One region of the Buttiauxella noackiae genome, then DNA from elsewhere that is predicted to be linked to it. Evidence: predicted binding sites of a transcription regulator. Region 1 holds the regulator's gene; each other region holds the start of a gene.
What was found. The regulator PhoB, encoded in region 1, activates phosphate uptake and scavenging genes when phosphate is short. The targets are predictions, from matches to a motif close to CTGTCATAAAACTGNCNNAT.
Positions count from the first base shown of each region.

Region 2: rpoH (RNA polymerase sigma factor RpoH) is a predicted target of PhoB. The motif match lies at 2,596-2,615, and genes of this name have one in related genera.
Region 3: IX31_RS20180 (MIP/aquaporin family protein) is a predicted target of PhoB. The motif match lies at 3,250-3,269, and genes of this name have one in related genera.

Region 1 covers NZ_JPRU01000002.1:450,205-455,981, forward strand. Annotated here, with positions in the region: gene sbcC (exonuclease subunit SbcC) at 1-1,758, opposite strand, end outside; gene sbcD (exonuclease subunit SbcD) at 1,755-2,972, opposite strand; gene phoB (phosphate response regulator transcription factor PhoB) at 3,161-3,850, shown strand; gene phoR (phosphate regulon sensor histidine kinase PhoR) at 3,873-5,180, shown strand; gene brnQ (branched-chain amino acid transporter carrier protein BrnQ) at 5,599-5,777, shown strand, end outside.
Region 2 covers NZ_JPRU01000003.1:230,468-236,244, forward strand. Annotated here, with positions in the region: partial or broken gene IX31_RS22960 (IS3 family transposase) at 288-1,507, opposite strand; gene rpoH (RNA polymerase sigma factor RpoH) at 1,591-2,445, opposite strand; gene ftsX (permease-like cell division protein FtsX) at 2,702-3,757, opposite strand; gene ftsE (cell division ATP-binding protein FtsE) at 3,750-4,418, opposite strand; gene ftsY (signal recognition particle-docking protein FtsY) at 4,421-5,777, opposite strand, start outside.
Region 3 covers NZ_JPRU01000006.1:44,615-50,391, forward strand. Annotated here, with positions in the region: gene hslU (HslU--HslV peptidase ATPase subunit) at 1-954, shown strand, start outside; gene menA (1,4-dihydroxy-2-naphthoate polyprenyltransferase) at 1,031-1,960, shown strand; gene rraA (ribonuclease E activity regulator RraA) at 2,053-2,538, shown strand; gene zapB (septal ring assembly protein ZapB) at 2,722-2,961, opposite strand; gene IX31_RS20180 (MIP/aquaporin family protein) at 3,405-4,256, shown strand; gene glpK (glycerol kinase GlpK) at 4,278-5,777, shown strand, end outside.

The DNA of each region.
Region 1 (5,777 bases):
GGCGCACAATTGTTGCCAGCGCGCACGAAGCGCGGTTTCTTCTTCATCCAGCGCCGTGGCTGCGGCAATCAGGTGTTCACGTTGCTTGCGTTGGGTATCAAGCTGGCCCTTCATCGCAAAGCCCGCTTCCGCAAGGCTTGCCACTTCAAGTTTCAGCGTTGCAAGCCGCTGCTGATTTTCACCCGGTTTTATCGCCTGATAATCCGCCACCGCCGGATGCTGCGTGGAGCCACACAGCGGGCAGGGTTCATCGGGCTGCAAATGGGCGCGTTCCGCTTCGAGGCTGACAATTCGTCTTTCCAGCTCGCACACTTTTTCCAGATCGCTTTCGTGCTGGCGGCGTTCTTTATATTGCTGGCGCTTGAGTGCCAGTTCCGCATCACCCTGAGCGATCAGTTTTTCAAGCACGGCGATATCTTGCTGCTGCTGCGTTTTGCGCTTGAGAAGTGAGGAAAGCTGCGGCTTTAGCGTGGCGAGCTGTTGGCGCAGAGGGCGAGCGGCTATCGTCGCTTGTAAATGAGCGCTCACTTCATCTGCATTAAGAGACAACTCAACAACCGGCAGCAGTCCGAGTTTTTTCTGGTTAGCTTCGATATCGCGCTGCAAAGTCTGGAGCTGAGAGGTGTCGCGCTGTTGCTGGCTGAAAGCCATGCGCCAGCCCGCTAATTCCGCTCCCCACAGGCGATAACTGTCGTGCGTTTTGAGCCACTCCTGAAGCTGTGTGTTTTCCTGCGTCAGTTTTGCTGCCTGGCTTGCGGCGGCTAGCCGAGTCTGCTGGCGGCGCACTGTTGCCTGACGTAAGCGAGTATTCACTTCCTCTGTCTGGAGGCGGGTTTTTTGCAGCGTAGTCTGGAGCTCTTGCAGGCGTTGCCAGTCCGGGCGCAGTTTCTCCGCTGGCTGCGCGCGCGTTAGTTTTTCTAATAAAGGTGCCGCTTCTTCAATGGCTCGTGCGGCCGTATTGCGCGCCAGCTCGGATTGCGCATGGTTTTGCGTAAACTGTGCAAGTTGGCTTAGCCATTGTTGGTGCTGCTGGAGTTTGAGCTGTTCTGCCAGCCGTGTTTTTTCTTCTGTAGTGAGTGCCTGCAAACTCCCGGAAAGCTGCTGGCGCTGCTCTTCGCTTAACAGCGCGACACCTGCGGCCTGGGCTTGCAGGTTTTCAAGCTGGCTGCGCACATTCTTATGATTTTCGAACACCGCCGCAGAAACGGTGCCGTAGATTTCGGTGCCGGTGAGTTCTTCCAGCAGTGAGGCGCGGTCATTAGCATCGGCGTTTAAAAACGCGGCGAACTGGCCCTGGGAAAGCATCATCGAGCGGGTAAAACGGTCGTAATCCAGCCCGGTTAGCTTGGCGGTAAGATCGAGCTTATCTTTGACCTTATCGGCAACTATTTTGCCGCTGGCGACTTCGGCCAGCTCCACGCGCGGAGCTTGCAGATTGCCGTTTACCGCATTGCGCGCACGATTCTGGCTCCAGAATGCGCGATACGCCACGCCTTTGACTTCAAACTCCACTTCCGCCAGGCATTCGGCGGTATCCCGCGTCATCAGGTCATTTTGCGACTGGGAGACGGTATTGAGGCGCGGAGTTTTGTGATAAAGCGCGAGGCAGATCGCATCGAGCAGCGTGGTTTTCCCGGCACCGGTTGGCCCGGTAATCGCAAACAAGCCGTTGCTGGCAAAAGGCTCGCTGGTGAAATCAATTTTCCATTCCCCTTTCAGGGAGTTGAGGTTTTTTAACCGCAGGCTGAGAATTTTCATGCCTGTTCCTCCGCGTCATGCAGGCTTGCCACTGTCTGGGCAAACAGAGTGCGCAAACGTTGCGCGCGTTCTTCCGTGGTCTCTTCCTGAATCAGGCGGCGCTCAAAAACTTCTTCCACCGTCAGTTCACTCAGGGTTTCTTTGTGCTGCTGGGCGATAACGCGTTCACGCTGTTCTCGGCTGCGGCGCAGCAACACCACTTCAACGGGCAATGTTTCAGTGAGTTGCTGAATATGGCGCTGCATATCATGCAGATATTCATCGGTGGCGATTTCAATATCCAGCCACACTTTGGGCTCTGTGGGGGCATCGCGCCACTGCGTCAGCTGTTGTTCTATTTCGCTAAGAGAGCCTTTGATCACCGCCAGCGGCTGGCTGACGGGTACATTCAGCGCGTTGACTTCATGCAGTTTGCCTTCGGCAAATTCCACCAGATAAACGCTTTTGCTTTTGCCGGTTTCATCAAAACTTAATGGAATTGGCGAGCCGCTATAACGGATATGTTCAGTGCCGCCAATTAATTGCGCACGGTGAATATGGCCCAGCGCGATGTAATCCGCCTGCGGGAAGTGCTGCGCCGGGAAGGCATCGAGCGTGCCGATATAAATGTCGCGCACCGCATCGCTTTTGGTCACGCCGACCGTCGTTAAATGTCCGGTGGCAATAATCGGCAGCTTTGCATCAGCGCGTAAATCGCAGGCCGCGCTATAACACTGTTGATAATGCTCGCTGATGGCTTCCATTAATGAACGCTGTTTTTCATGGCCGGATAAACCCGCCTGGCTGCTTTGAATATCGCGTGGGCGCAAAAATGGAATAGGGCAGAGAATCGCACCGGGTTGACCACTTTTGGATTTTAGAACAATAGCTTGCTGGCTGGTATCATGGCGAGCACTGGCAATAACATATGTATTCAGGCACGCCATCAGTTCGCGGGATTCGTTAAGCGTCGCGACGGAGTCATGGTTTCCGGCCAGCACCACGAGTGAGCAGCCCGTTGCCTGGAGTTGCACCACAAAGCGGTTATATAGTTCACGCGCATAGCTCGGTGGCGAGCCGGTATCAAAAATATCGCCCGCGACAATTATGGCATCCACATCATGCTCGACTGCGGCTTTCAGCAACCATTCAAGAAACGCCTGGTGCTCAGGACCGCGGCTTTTGGTATAAAAATTTTGACCCAGATGCCAGTCTGATGTGTGAATAATGCGCATTACTTGTCCCGTGGTTCAAAAGCGTAGCCGCGATTATAAAGCGGATACGGAATAACGGCATAACTGAGTGTCATAATTCAAAGTGATGGGTCATCTGGCGGTCATGTTTTTCATAAATCTGTCATAAATCTGACGCATAATGGCGCCGCATTGAAACAACAATAATTATTCCTTGAGCAGGGCGAATCATGGCGAAGCGTATTTTAGTCGTAGAAGATGAAGCTCCAATCCGTGAAATGGTGAGCTTTGTGCTCGAGCAAAACGGTTTTCAACCTGTAGAAGCGGAAGATTATGACAGTGCAGTGAATCTGCTTATTGAACCCTTTCCTGACCTGATATTGCTGGATTGGATGTTGCCGGGTGGTTCGGGGATTCAGTTTATCAAGCACCTGAAACGTGAAGCATTAACCCGTGAAATACCGGTGATGATGCTGACGGCGCGTGGGGAAGAAGAAGATCGCGTGCGCGGCCTGGAAGTTGGGGCCGATGATTATATTACTAAGCCGTTTTCCCCGAAGGAGCTGGTGGCGCGAATTAAAGCTGTGATGCGGCGTATCTCGCCAATGGCGGTGGAAGAGGTAATTGAGATGCAAGGGCTGAGTCTGGACCCATCATCGCACCGGGTAATGACTGGCGAAAACCCACTGGATATGGGGCCAACCGAGTTTAAGTTATTACACTTCTTTATGACGCACCCGGAGCGTGTGTATAGCCGTGAGCAATTGCTTAACCATGTGTGGGGCACCAATGTTTATGTCGAAGACCGAACGGTGGACGTACATATTAGGCGGTTACGCAAAGCACTCGAACACAGTGGACATGACAGAATGGTACAAACAGTACGCGGTACGGGTTATCGGTTCTCAACCCGCTTTTAATTCCTTATCAGGAGAGTGACGCGTGCTGGAACGGTTGTCATGGAAAAGGCTGGTACTGGAGCTGGTGCTCTGTTGTATACCGGCCGTCATTTTAGGCCTTATTTTTGGTCATTTACCCTGGTTTTTATTACTGGCGGTCACTGGGCTGCTGGTTTGGCATTTCTGGAATTTGTTGCGTCTATCGTGGTGGTTATGGGTTGATCGCAGCATGACGCCTCCTCCGGGGCGGGGGAGTTGGGATCCATTGCTCTACGGCCTTCACCAGATGCAGTTGCGTAATAAAAAACGCCGCAAAGAGTTAGGTAACCTGATTAAGCGCTTTCGTAGCGGTGCGGAATCATTGCCTGATGCGGTTGTGCTGACCACCGAAGAAGGGACGATTTTTTGGTGTAATGGTCTTGCTCAACAGTTATTAGGGTTGCGCTGGCCGGACGATAACGGGCAGAACATCCTTAATTTGCTGCGATACCCGGAATTTACCCGCTATTTGTCACAAAAAGATTTTTCCCGCCCACTGACACTTGTGCTCAATAATGGCCGTCATCTGGAATTTCGCGTAATGCCATACAGCGACGAACAGTGGCTGTTGGTGGCGCGTGATGTGACTCAGATGCACCAGCTTGAAGGGGCGCGCCGTAACTTTTTTGCCAACGTCAGCCATGAACTGCGGACACCATTGACAGTGCTGCAAGGTTACCTGGAAATGATGCAGGATCAGGCGCTTGAAGGGCCATTGCGGGACAAAGCGCTAGGTACCATGCGTGAACAAACTTCACGAATGGAAGGCCTGGTTAAGCAACTTCTGACACTGTCAAAAATTGAAGCAGCCCCGGCGATGGTGCTCAATGAAAAGATTGATGTCCCACTGATGTTGCGTGTGGTGGAGCGCGAAGCGCAGACTCTCAGCCAACAAAGACAGACGTTAGAGTTTGATATCGACTCAACCTTGAAAGTGTTTGGTAATGAAGAACAATTGCGCAGTGCGATTTCGAACCTCGTTTACAACGCGGTAAACCATACGCCAGAGGGCACATATATTACGGTGAGCTGGAAACGGATTGCAGGTGGTGCGTGTTTTAGTGTTGAAGATACGGGGCCTGGCATTTCAGCTGAACATATTCCGCGCCTGACTGAGCGTTTTTACCGCGTAGATAAAGCGCGTTCACGGCAAACCGGTGGTAGCGGGCTGGGGCTTGCGATAGTGAAACATGCTTTGAGCCACCACGACGCACGCCTGCACATTGAAAGCCAGTTGGGTAAAGGAACAACATTTTCCTTTGTACTGCCTGAGCGTCTTATCGTGAGCGAAAAAGTGATTCAGACAGAGTAGTTTACTCAAATGGTGTCAAAATAACTTTCCGCAGGCCAGTTTTCTGGCCTGCGTTTTTTTTGCTCAAATGTAAATCAATAATACTCAGTTGGCTATAATTTGACCGCACAAACAACCATGATGTTTTCTTATGAATAAACTTATCCTCTAAATTACTGGCTAATTTAAGGATATCAATCTGGTTTTGGGATCCCTTCTTGCCTTCATTCGCTATAAGCGTTTTAATTGCGGCCCTGTAATTAGTAGACCGACTGGATTTGAGTGGTAATTCAAACAACTATTCTTCTCCACCGATCCCGGAAAGGATTTTCCGCTGTCGTAACTACTGATTGCCGCTTTTATGCCGAGTTTAAAAGTATAAAAATTTGAATATTTTCAAAACTTTCAACACCACACATCCACAGGCTGCAAATATTTTATGACCCATCATTTGAAATCTCGTGACATCCTCGCACTGGGCTTTATGACCTTTGCGCTGTTTGTTGGAGCAGGCAATATCATTTTCCCACCTATGGTGGGTTTACAGGCTGGCGAGCATGTCTGGATTGCCTCACTTGGCTTCCTGGTCACTGCGGTCGGCCTGCCAGTTCTGACCAT
Region 2 (5,777 bases), on a different contig from region 1:
GTTACTCGGCAGAGCCTCGCCCCGTTGGGGCCAGCGCAAGCGCTGTTCAAAAGGTAAAAACCTTTTGTCCTGCAACTCGAATGCTAATGGATAATTGTTGTGTTGTTTTGGCACGGTTTTATTTTTGATTTAAGAACACCGCGCGTGCCTTCGCCGCACTCCGAGTTAAAAACATACCCGAATTTACGGTTTTTGGAATAACAATTTTTTCACAATGGGAAAGGAAAGTGACGGGCATAAAAAAACCGCCCCGGATGAACTGACCCCATAAAGTTGGACGGTTTATATCAGGCGGCTATCTGGGCCTGGGTTCGGTACTCTACCGGACTCAGGCCTTTTAGTTTCTGTTTTATTCTTTCATGGTTGTAATAGTAGATATATTCGTCAATAGCATCCCGTAACTCCCTGATGCTTTTATACTCCTCCAGATACAGGCATTCCGTTTTCAGCGTGCCGAAGAAGCTTTCTATCAGCGCATTGTCATAGCAGTTTCCCTTGCGTGACATACTCTGTTTCAGCCCTGCATCCCTGAGTCGCTTCTGATAGTGCGCCATCTGATACTGCCAACCCTGGTCTGAATGTACCAGCGGATATTCACCTTCACTCAGAACCGACAGCGCCTTACTCAGCATATCGTCCACCATCGACAGAACGGGTCGATGCTCCATCTGATACGCCACGATTTCACCGTTATACAGGTCAAGGACCGGGGATAAATACAGCTTTTCCCCGGCAATTTTAAATTCTGTCACGTCTGTTACCCACTTCTGGTTGGGTTTGTCTGCACTGAACTGGCGGTTCAGCACATTACCCGCAGCTTTGCCATATCGCCCTTTATGCTTATGGAACAGCGCTAAAATCTGATGCTTATCATCAGCATATTTGTCCGGTTTTTTCGCGCAAGCCAGCTGCCAGTAAAACGTACTTCTGGCCAGCTCCGCCGCTTTTAACAGACGAGCCAGGGGATGCTGCGGCCTTAACTCATTCACGACCTGTGTTTTCTGCCGCGTTCTGGCGTGTTTTTTTCCCTGAGTAAGGCCTGAAGCTTTTTTAGATAAGCCACTTCGACGCGTAGCTGCTCGAGCTCCTCACGTTCGTCCGGGTTAAGGGGCGTTTGAGGCGTGTTGACTGATTTATTTCCAGGGGTATCCGGCATCGTTTTTTTCCTGCGGCGGTTATCTGTCAGGGCTTGCAGACCGCCTTCATCATACAGTCGTTCCCACTCACAAACCGTGGAAAAGGCAGGAATAGAGAATGTTGCACAAACTTCGCGAACAGACAGTCGATGCTCACGCATATACAGGATGACGGACTCTTTAAAGACAGGAGAGTAGGTGAAGCGTCGTATGGTTAGCCCGGCTTCGCCATGAAGCTTCCAGACGGCAGACCACTTACGAACGGCACTGTGATCGATACCAAAACGCTTTGCTGTCGCTTTGTACCCTTCCAGACCGGAAAGATAGTGCTTCACAACCTGAAGTTTGAAGCTAAGAGAATATTTGCTCATAAAAAACTGCACCTTACTCGGTTGGGTGTCCAACTTTTTGGGTGCAGTTCACGGAAGGCGGTTTTTTTGTCTTGTTGAATAACTTACGCTTCGATGGCCATGCGCAGTTTTTTCATTGCGTTCTTTTCAAGCTGACGCACACGCTCAGCAGAAACACCATAACGATCGGCCAGTTCTTGCAGCGTGCTCTTATTCTCTTCGTCGAGCCAACGGGCACGAATAATATCCTGGCTACGTTCATCCAGGCCTAACATGGCATCGCTGAGTTTATCAGCCGCGTGCGATTCCCAGTTGTCGTCTTCAATGCCGTCAGCAAAGTTAGAAGATTTATCCTGCAAGAACAGCACAGGAGCCATCGGCGCACTGTCTGAATCGTCGTCGTTGCCCATGTCGAACGTCATGTCCTGCGCCGCCATACGAGATTCCATCTCGCGGACATCTTTGCTGGAAACACCCAGCTCGTTGGCGACCATTTCCACTTCGTCCTGGTTGAACCAACCCAGACGCTGTTTAGTTTTACGCAGGTTAAAGAACAACTTACGTTGTGCTTTAGTGGTTGCCACTTTCACAATACGCCAGTTACGCAGAACGTATTCGTGAATTTCAGCCTTGATCCAGTGCACGGCGAACGACACCAGACGGACACCCACTTCCGGGTTAAAGCGACGTACAGCCTTCATCAGGCCGATGTTGCCTTCCTGAATCAAGTCAGCCTGCGGCAAGCCATAGCCCGAGTAATTACGAGCGATATGAACAACAAAGCGCAGGTGAGACAGGATCAGCCTTTTCGCTGCTTCCAGATCGCCCTGGTAATGCAGCTTTTCAGCCAGCTCCTTCTCTTCCTCAGCCGTTAACATCGGCCAGGAATTAGCGGCCCGGATATAAGATTCCAGGTTACCAACAGGGGCTAAAGCTAAATTTTGCATTTCTTTGGTCATTCAAACCCTCTCTTAAGACTAACGTACAGGTTGCTACACCATGCTGCACCTGACAACACGTCAAGCGCCAAACCGTACCATCCACAGTAAACTCAGACAGTGACGTTATCCACAAGTTCACTGTAAAGCTGTGCATATATTACACACAAAATGTGACAGAGCTATGAAACTGGGCAGGAGAAACACATACCGAGGTGGGAGCGTGTCCCCTGCTGACGGGTACTTCGTAGCAGGGAACAAGTATACCAAAAAATTTTTACTCTGGGGTAAAACGACGTAAATGTTGTACCGTTGCGATCCATGCTGCCAACCATCCACTCATGGAGGCAACCAGCAGCAGCAGTAGGCATTCATCGAAGCCTAAGCCCGTAAGATCGAATTTAGTTCCAAACACTTGCGCTACTTCTGTCACCGCAGAAGATAACCGCCATACCAGAATTTCGGTGAGAATCAGCGACAAAAATGCCCCGCTGAACCCTAACAATGCGCCACCGTACAAAAAGGGACGCAGGATAAATCCATCCGTTGCACCAATCAGTTTTTGCACGTTGATGGTATCGCGGCGAGCAAAGATGCTCAGACGCACGCTGTTGCCAATCACCAGGAACACCGCAGCGACCATCAGCACACCAATCATTGCAGCAACGCGACCTACAAGGCCAGTCAACGAAGCCAGGCGCGCAAACCAGCTATCATCCATACGCACTTCATCAACACCGTTAATACGGGCTACGCGGTCACGTAAGGTATTCAGGTGGTCTGTAGTCTGGAAATCAAGTTTCGGGTTCACCACCGCAACGGCAGGCAGCGGGTTTTCTTCCAGCATATCCAACGCGCCACCAAAGCCCGACCAGTTGCGGAACTCGCCTAAGGCTTCGTCACGCGAAAGATAGTTAACTTTATCGACGCCCTCTTCCGCCTGAATCGCGCCAACGACTTGCTGTGCGGCGTTATCATCCAGCGCTTTATCGAGGTAAACCGTGATTTGCGGAGAAGGATAATACTGCGTGGCGGCCTGATTCACGTTCTTGTAAACCATGTAGCACACGCTAGGCAGCGTCAGGGAGATGGCGATAACCATCACCGTCAGGAAAGTGGCTAGTGGCTTGCTGCGCAGGTCTTGTAAAGCGCCCTGCCAGGCGTAACGGAACTGTTCGTTCACGCCACCTTTTAGAGATTTGCTTTTCGACTGAGGCCCTTTGCCACGTTTTTTCACCGAGCGACCTAAATCCCCTAGCTTATTAAGCGAGTTGATTTTATCCAGCTTGTTGCTGAAGCGCTTTATGTGATTGAGCGCGCTGCGTTTATTCACCTGCCAGGCCTCCATGCAAATGGCCGTCACTTAACGTCAACATGCGATAATTACGGCGGGATATCAGCCCCATGTCGTGCGTCGCCATCAAAACAGTTACCCCCACCCGGTTAAACTCTTCGAACAGACGCAAAATCCCTTCCGAGAGCGCATCATCGAGGTTACCGGTTGGTTCATCCGCCAGCAATACAGCGGGCTTGTTCACAACAGCGCGGGCAATACCCACGCGCTGCTGTTCACCACCAGAGAGTTGGATCGGGAAATTCTTCGCTTTATCGAGCAGGCCGACTTTATCCAGTGCCGCACTAACGCGACGGCGAATATCTTCACCGCTGGCACCTGCGATGATCAGCGGGATTGCCACGTTGTCATATACGGTTCTATCCATCAACAGATGGTGATCCTGGAAGATCATACCAATCTGGCGACGCAGGAACGGCACTTCGCGGCTCTTAAGGCGGCTAATATCATGGCCGCCAAAAGCAATTTTCCCGGCGCTTGGCCGCTCAATACCGCAGATAAGCTTGAGCAGGGTACTTTTCCCCGCGCCTGAGTGGCCGGTCAGAAAAGCCATCTCGCCAGGTTGCATATGGAAAGTCACTCCCTGCAACGCTTGTCTCCCACCGAGATAGGCCTTACTAACGTGTTCAAAGCGAATCATGGTTAATCCTCTCGGGCAAAAAGTGCCTCAATAAAATCGCCCGCATTAAACGGACGCAAGTCCTCAATACGCTCGCCGACGCCAATATAGCGAATCGGAATACCAAACTGATCGGCAACGGAGAAAATCACGCCGCCTTTGGCTGTACCATCGAGTTTGGTAAGCGTAATGCCTGTCAATCCAACGGCTTCATGGAACAATTTAGCCTGGCTAATCGCATTCTGCCCGGTGCTGGCATCGAGGGTGAGCATAACCTCATGCGGTGCGTCTTCGTCCAGTTTTTTCATTACGCGGACGATTTTCTTCAGCTCTTCCATCAGGTGCGCTTTGTTCTGCAGACGCCCGGCAGTATCAGCCAGAAGTACGTCGACATTACGTGCTTTCGCGGCCTGAATGGCATCGAAAATCACTGAGGCAGAATCAGCGCCCGTGTGCTGAGCAATAACAGGAATATTGTTACGCTCGCCCCACACCTGCAGTTGTTCTACCGCAGCGGCACGGAAGGTATCACCCGCCGCCAGCATCACAGATTTGCCTTCCTGCTGGAACTGACGAGCCAGTTTGCCGATGGTAGTGGTTTTACCCACGCCATTAACACCAACCATGAGGATAACGAATGGCGTTTTGCCTTCCACTTTCAGCGGCTCATCGACTTTCGCCAGAATTTCGCCCATCTCTTCTTTCAGCAGACCGTACAACGCTTCGGCGTCACGCAGGTCTTTGCGGCTTGCGCCTTCTGTCAGATTGGTGATGATTTTACGCGTGGTTTCAACACCAACGTCGGCAATAAGCAACTGCTCTTCGAGCTCTTCAAACAGATCATCGTCGATTTTCTTGCCGCGGAACAGACTGATAAATCCGGAACCGAGGTTCTGCTTGGTTTTAATCAGGCTGCGTTTAAGGCGAGCAAAGAAACCTTCTTTGGTTGGTCGCTCTTGTTCGTGCTGGACTTCTTCGGCCTGAGTCTCTTCAGGCTCGAGTTCTGCCGCAGCTTCTTCAACAATAACGGCTGCAACAGGAATGTCTTCAACAACGTCCTCTACCGGCGCTTCTTCAGCAACAACTTCTTCAATGACTGCGTCTTCAACCGGAGCGACTGCAATTTCTTCAGGCGCAACAAGCTCTTCGGGCTCAACAACCGTTTCAACTTCAACGACAGCTTCAACAGGAGTTTCCGCAAGGACAGGTTCTTGCTCAGGCTGCCACTCTTCTGGCGATTCAACCTGCACAGCTTCTGGCGTGACTATCTCTTCAGGAACCGGTAACTCTTCGTGTTCAACCGCCGCTTGCGCGGTTATTTCTGGTTCTGGAATGATTTCCGGTTCAACCGCAGCCACTTCGCTTTCGACGAGTTTTTCA
Region 3 (5,777 bases), on a different contig from region 1:
GAAGAGCGCATTCTTGATGTGCTGATCCCGCCGGCTAAAAACAACTGGGGCCAAAACGAAACGGCACCAGAGCCATCTGCAGCGCGTCAGTCTTTCCGTAAAAAATTACGCGAAGGGCAGTTAGACGATAAAGAAATTGAAATCGACCTGGCTGCGGCACCGATGGGTGTTGAAATCATGGCTCCTCCTGGCATGGAAGAGATGACTAGCCAGTTGCAGTCTATGTTCCAGAATCTGGGCGGCCAGAAGCAAAAACCACGCAAGCTGAAAATCAAAGACGCGATGAAACTTCTGATTGAAGAAGAAGCGGCGAAGCTTGTGAATCCGGAAGAACTGAAGCAAGACGCCATTGATGCCGTCGAGCAACACGGCATCGTGTTTATCGATGAGATCGACAAAATCTGTAAGCGCGGTGGCAACAGCTCCGGCCCGGACGTTTCCCGCGAAGGTGTTCAGCGTGATTTACTGCCACTGGTTGAAGGCTGCACCGTTTCGACTAAACACGGTATGGTCAAAACTGACCACATTCTGTTTATCGCATCTGGCGCCTTCCAGGTCGCAAGTCCGTCAGACCTGATCCCAGAATTACAGGGGCGTCTGCCAATTCGCGTGGAACTTCAGGCACTGACTGTTGAAGATTTCGAGCGCATTCTGACTGAGCCAAACGCGTCTATCACCGTGCAGTACAAAGCACTATTGGGCACCGAAGGCGTGAATATCGACTTCACCGAAGACGGTATTCGCCGTATTGCTCAGGCCGCATGGCAAGTGAACGAGTCCACCGAAAACATCGGTGCGCGTCGTCTGCACACTGTGTTAGAACGCCTGGTCGAAGACATCTCTTACGATGCCAGCGAAATGAACGGCCAATCCATTCTGATTGACGGCGAATATGTCAGCAAACATCTGGATGAGTTGGTAGCAGATGAAGACTTGAGCCGTTTTATCCTATAATCCCGCTCAACGTATTTTCTTCATTTGAAATGGAGGGCTTATGCCCTCCATTTTTTTATATCTAACAGAGAGAACTATGAGCGAATCGCACTCTGTAAGCACGACTCAAGCCTGGCTTGAAAGCTTGCGCCCACGCACATTACCACTGGCATTTGCCTCTATCGTCTGTGGATCCGCGTTGGCTTTCTGGCAAGGCGTGTTCAACCCCGCTATTGCACTGCTGGCACTGCTGACTGCCGGGTTACTGCAAATCCTCTCAAACCTGGCGAATGACTACGGTGATGCGGTAAAAGGCAGCGACAAAGAAGACAGAATCGGGCCATTGCGCGGAATGCAAAAAGGGGTGATTACCCAGGCGCAGATGAAAAAGGCGCTGGTTATCACAGTAGTATTAATCTGTATTTCTGGCCTGGCGCTGGTCGCGGTTGCTTGCCGTACGCTGGCAGATTTCCTCGGTTTCCTGGTCCTCGGTTTGCTGGCTATCATCGCGGCTATTACCTACACCGTCGGAACTCGTCCGTATGGTTACATGGGTCTTGGGGACATTTCAGTACTGGTATTCTTTGGCTGGCTAAGTGTGGCTGGCACCTGGTATCTCCAGGCTCATGCTTTGGCCCCGTTAGTGTTTTTACCCGCGACGGCTTGTGGATTACTGGCAACAGCTGTGCTGAACATCAATAACTTACGTGATATCGACAGCGACCGTGAGAACGGTAAGAACACACTGGCTGTGCGCCTGGGTCCGATGCTTGCCCGTCGCTATCATGCTTGCCTGTTGATTGGGGCGCTGGCGTGCCTGGCGGTATTTAACCTGGTTTGGTTGCAAAGCCTCTGGGGATGGCTATTTGTGCTCGCAGCACCGCTACTGATTAAACAGACGCGTTTCGTGCTCAGTGAGATGGAGCCGGTCGCCATGCGCCCAATGCTTGAACGAACGGTTAAAGCCGCATTACTCACTAACTTGTTGTTTGCGGTAGGAGTTGTGCTCAGTACGGTGTCGTTTTAGCTGACAAATATCAATTAACAATTGATGATTTTGCCAACAGTTAGGATTAAGCGATATACTGACAACTCGTGCAGCAACAGAATCTTAATCCTATGAAATATGATACTTCCGAGCTTTGCGACATCTATCAGGAAGATGTCAACGTCGTTGAACCGCTGTTTTCCAACTTCGGTGGGCGGTCGTCCTTTGGCGGGCAAATCATCACGGTGAAATGTTTCGAGGACAACGGATTGTTGTATGATCTGCTCGAACAAAATGGCCGTGGCCGAGTGCTGGTAATCGATGGTGGCGGCTCTGTTCGCCGTGCTTTGATTGATGCAGAACTTGCCCGTCTGGCGACTCAAAATGAGTGGGAAGGCATCGTGGTATACGGTGCAGTACGCCAGGTCGACGACCTGGAAGAGCTGGATATTGGTATTCAGGCAATTGCCGCTATTCCGGTAGGTTCAGCAGGAGTTGGCATTGGCGAAAGTGATGTGCGCGTTAACTTTGGTGGCGTGACATTCTTCTCCGGCGACCATCTGTATGCAGATAACACCGGCATTATCCTTTCCGAAGATCCCCTCGATATTGAATAACCCAATCGAATAACAAAACGGGCGCCCTTGGGCGCCCGTTCTTCTTCTAAAGAAAACAATAACCAAAATAATTCGAGTTACAGTTAGGCGGCAAGGGAGCAAATCCCCAGGAGCTTACTTGAGTAAGTGACTGGGGTTTTTGAGTGCAGCCAACGCCCCTGCGGCTCGAAGTATGACGGGTATTTAGACTTCTTCCATTTTACCCAGCAAGGCATGCAGACGATCCTGCCACACGTGCTGTTGTTCTTTCAGAGAATTGTTTTCGCGCACTAATTCTTCATGGTTGCTCTGAGATTGCTGAACTTGCTGAGACAAATTATTGTTGGTCTCTTTCAGCTCTTCAATTTCCATTTGCAGCAGGGTAATGGTGTCAATCGCCTGCTGTACTTTTGCTTCCAGTTTCTCAAACACTTCAAATGACATTTCTGAACCTCTTCTGAATTGCAAGGCGTTGATGGATTTCTAAATCCCCGTCCCGGATATTCCCGATGACACCTTATGAATATATGCGCTCCACGCAGCGTGTCTCGATTGTAAGTAGCGTGAGTAGCCGTGTCCAGCGAGTTCAAGCGCTCTTTGCATAACATAACGTTTTTCAGCATATGCCGAATGACCTGGAGCGCTAAAATCACTATTTGTTAACGCATTGATTACTTCCATGAGCGTTTGCGTTGTCTTTTCTGGGTGATAATGCGCACAATTTAGCGCGTAATCGCTCATTTTTATGACGAACAACACAATTTTAAAGTTCGATATTTCTCGTTTATGTTCGTTAACGATAAATTAACACTATGCCTACATGGCACCTGCGCGGCAGGGAAGCCCGAACAAACAATAATCATTAATTTTGCCTTCAGGACCCTACTATGAGTCAGACAGCTCCATCAACTTTGAAAGGTCAGTGCATCGCCGAGTTCATGGGTACCGCGTTGTTGATTTTCTTTGGTGTCGGATGTGTCGCCGCCTTAAAAGTCGCGGGCGCAAGTTTCGGGCAGTGGGAAATCAGTATCATCTGGGGTTTGGGAGTGGCTATGGCTATCTACCTGACCGCAGGCGTTTCCGGTGCGCATCTTAACCCGGCGGTGACTATCGCACTTTGCCTGTTCGCCTGCTTCGATAAACGTAAAGTGGTGCCGTTTATTCTTTCGCAAGTTGCAGGTGCGTTCTGTGCCGCAGCTTTGGTCTACGGCCTGTATTACAATTTATTCCTCGATTACGAGCAGACGCACCACATGGTACGTGGCAGTGTGGAAAGCCTGGATTTGGCAGGTATCTTCTCAACCTACCCTAACCCACACATCAATCTGGTACAGGCCTTTGCCGTAGAGATGGTGATCACCGCCATTCTGATGGGCGTTATTCTGGCGCTGACTGACGATGGCAACGGCATCCCACGTGGCCCGTTAGCACCATTGCTGATTGGCTTATTGATTGCGGTAATTGGTGCCTCAATGGGGCCATTGACCGGATTTGCGATGAATCCAGCACGTGACTTTGGCCCGAAACTTTTCGCCTGGTTAGCTGGCTGGGGCGATGTCGCCTTTACCGGTGGCCGTGATATTCCTTACTTCCTGGTGCCAGTATTTGGCCCGATTGTAGGTGCGGCGTTAGGTGCCTTTGGTTACCGCAAGCTGATTGGCCACCATTTACCTTGCGATGTTTGTGTTGCAGATGAAGAAAAATCCAGCGCATCCACTCAACAAAATGCTTCTTTGTAAGACTGACTTCAGGACAAAATTATGACCCACGAAAAAAAATATATTGTCGCACTCGATCAGGGTACAACCAGCTCCCGCGCCGTCGTCCTGGATCATGATGCCAACGTAGTTAGCGTTTCACAGCGCGAGTTTCAGCAAATCTATCCAAAAGCAGGATGGGTAGAACACGACCCAATGGAGATCTGGGCAACACAAAGCTCCACGCTTGTAGAAGTGCTGGCTAAAGCCGATATTAACTCAGACCAAATCGCCGCAATTGGTATCACCAACCAGCGTGAAACCGCTATTGTCTGGGAAAAAGAGACCGGCAAACCAATTTATAACGCCATCGTCTGGCAGTGCCGTCGTACCGCTGAAATCTGCGAGAAACTCAAACGTGATGGCCTGGAAGAGTACATCAAATCCAACACAGGTCTGGTCGTTGACCCATACTTTTCTGGCACCAAAGTGAAATGGATTCTTGACCATGTAGAAGGCTCACGTGAACGTGCTCGCCGTGGCGAACTGCTGTTTGGTACTGTCGATACCTGGCTTATCTGGAAAATGACCCAGGGGCGCGTACACGTTACCGATTACACAAACGCCTCACGAACCATGCTCTTTAACATCCACAGTCTGGACTGGGATGACCGCATGCTGGAAGCGCTGGATATTCCACGTGCGATGCTGCCAGAAGTACGTAAATCTTCCGAAGTGTACGGCCAGACCAACATCGGTGGTAAAGGCGGTACGCGTATTCCAATCGCCGGGATCGCCGGTGACCAGCAGGCGGCACTCTTCGGCCAGCTATGTGTAAAAGAAGGGATGGCGAAAAATACCTACGGTACCGGCTGCTTTATGCTGATGAACACCGGTACTCAGGCGGTGAAATCAACTCACGGGCTGCTGACCACTATTGCCTGCGGCCCACGCGGTGAAGTGAATTATGCACTGGAAGGTGCGGTATTTATGGGCGGCGCGTCTATCCAGTGGCTACGCGATGAGATGAAACTAATTAGCGACGCGACGGACTCCGAATACTTTGCCACCAAAGTCAAAGACACTAACGGTGTATATGTCGTTCCCGCTTTTACTGGCCTGGGCGCTCCTTATTGGGACCCGTATGCCCGCGGCGCAATCTTCGGCCTGACTCGCGGCGTGAACGCAAACCATATTATCCGTGCAACACTTGAGTCCATCGCTTACCAAACGCGTGATGTACTGGAGGCGATGCAAGCTGACGCAGATATTCGCCTGCATGCTCTGCGCGTAGACGGCGGAGCTGTCGCAAACAATTTCCTGATGCAATTCCAGGCGGACATTTTAGGCACCCGCGTTGAGCGCCCGGAAGTCCGTGAAGTCACAGCGTTAGGCGCAGCTTATCTGGCAGGCCTGGCCGTTGGTTTCTGGCAGAATCTGGATGAAGTCAGCGAGAAGGCGGTTATCGAAAAAGAGTTCCGTCCGGGTATCGAAACCACTGAACGTAACGTCCGTTACGCTGGCTGGAAAAAAGCCGTTAAGCGTGCGCTGGCGTGGGAAGAG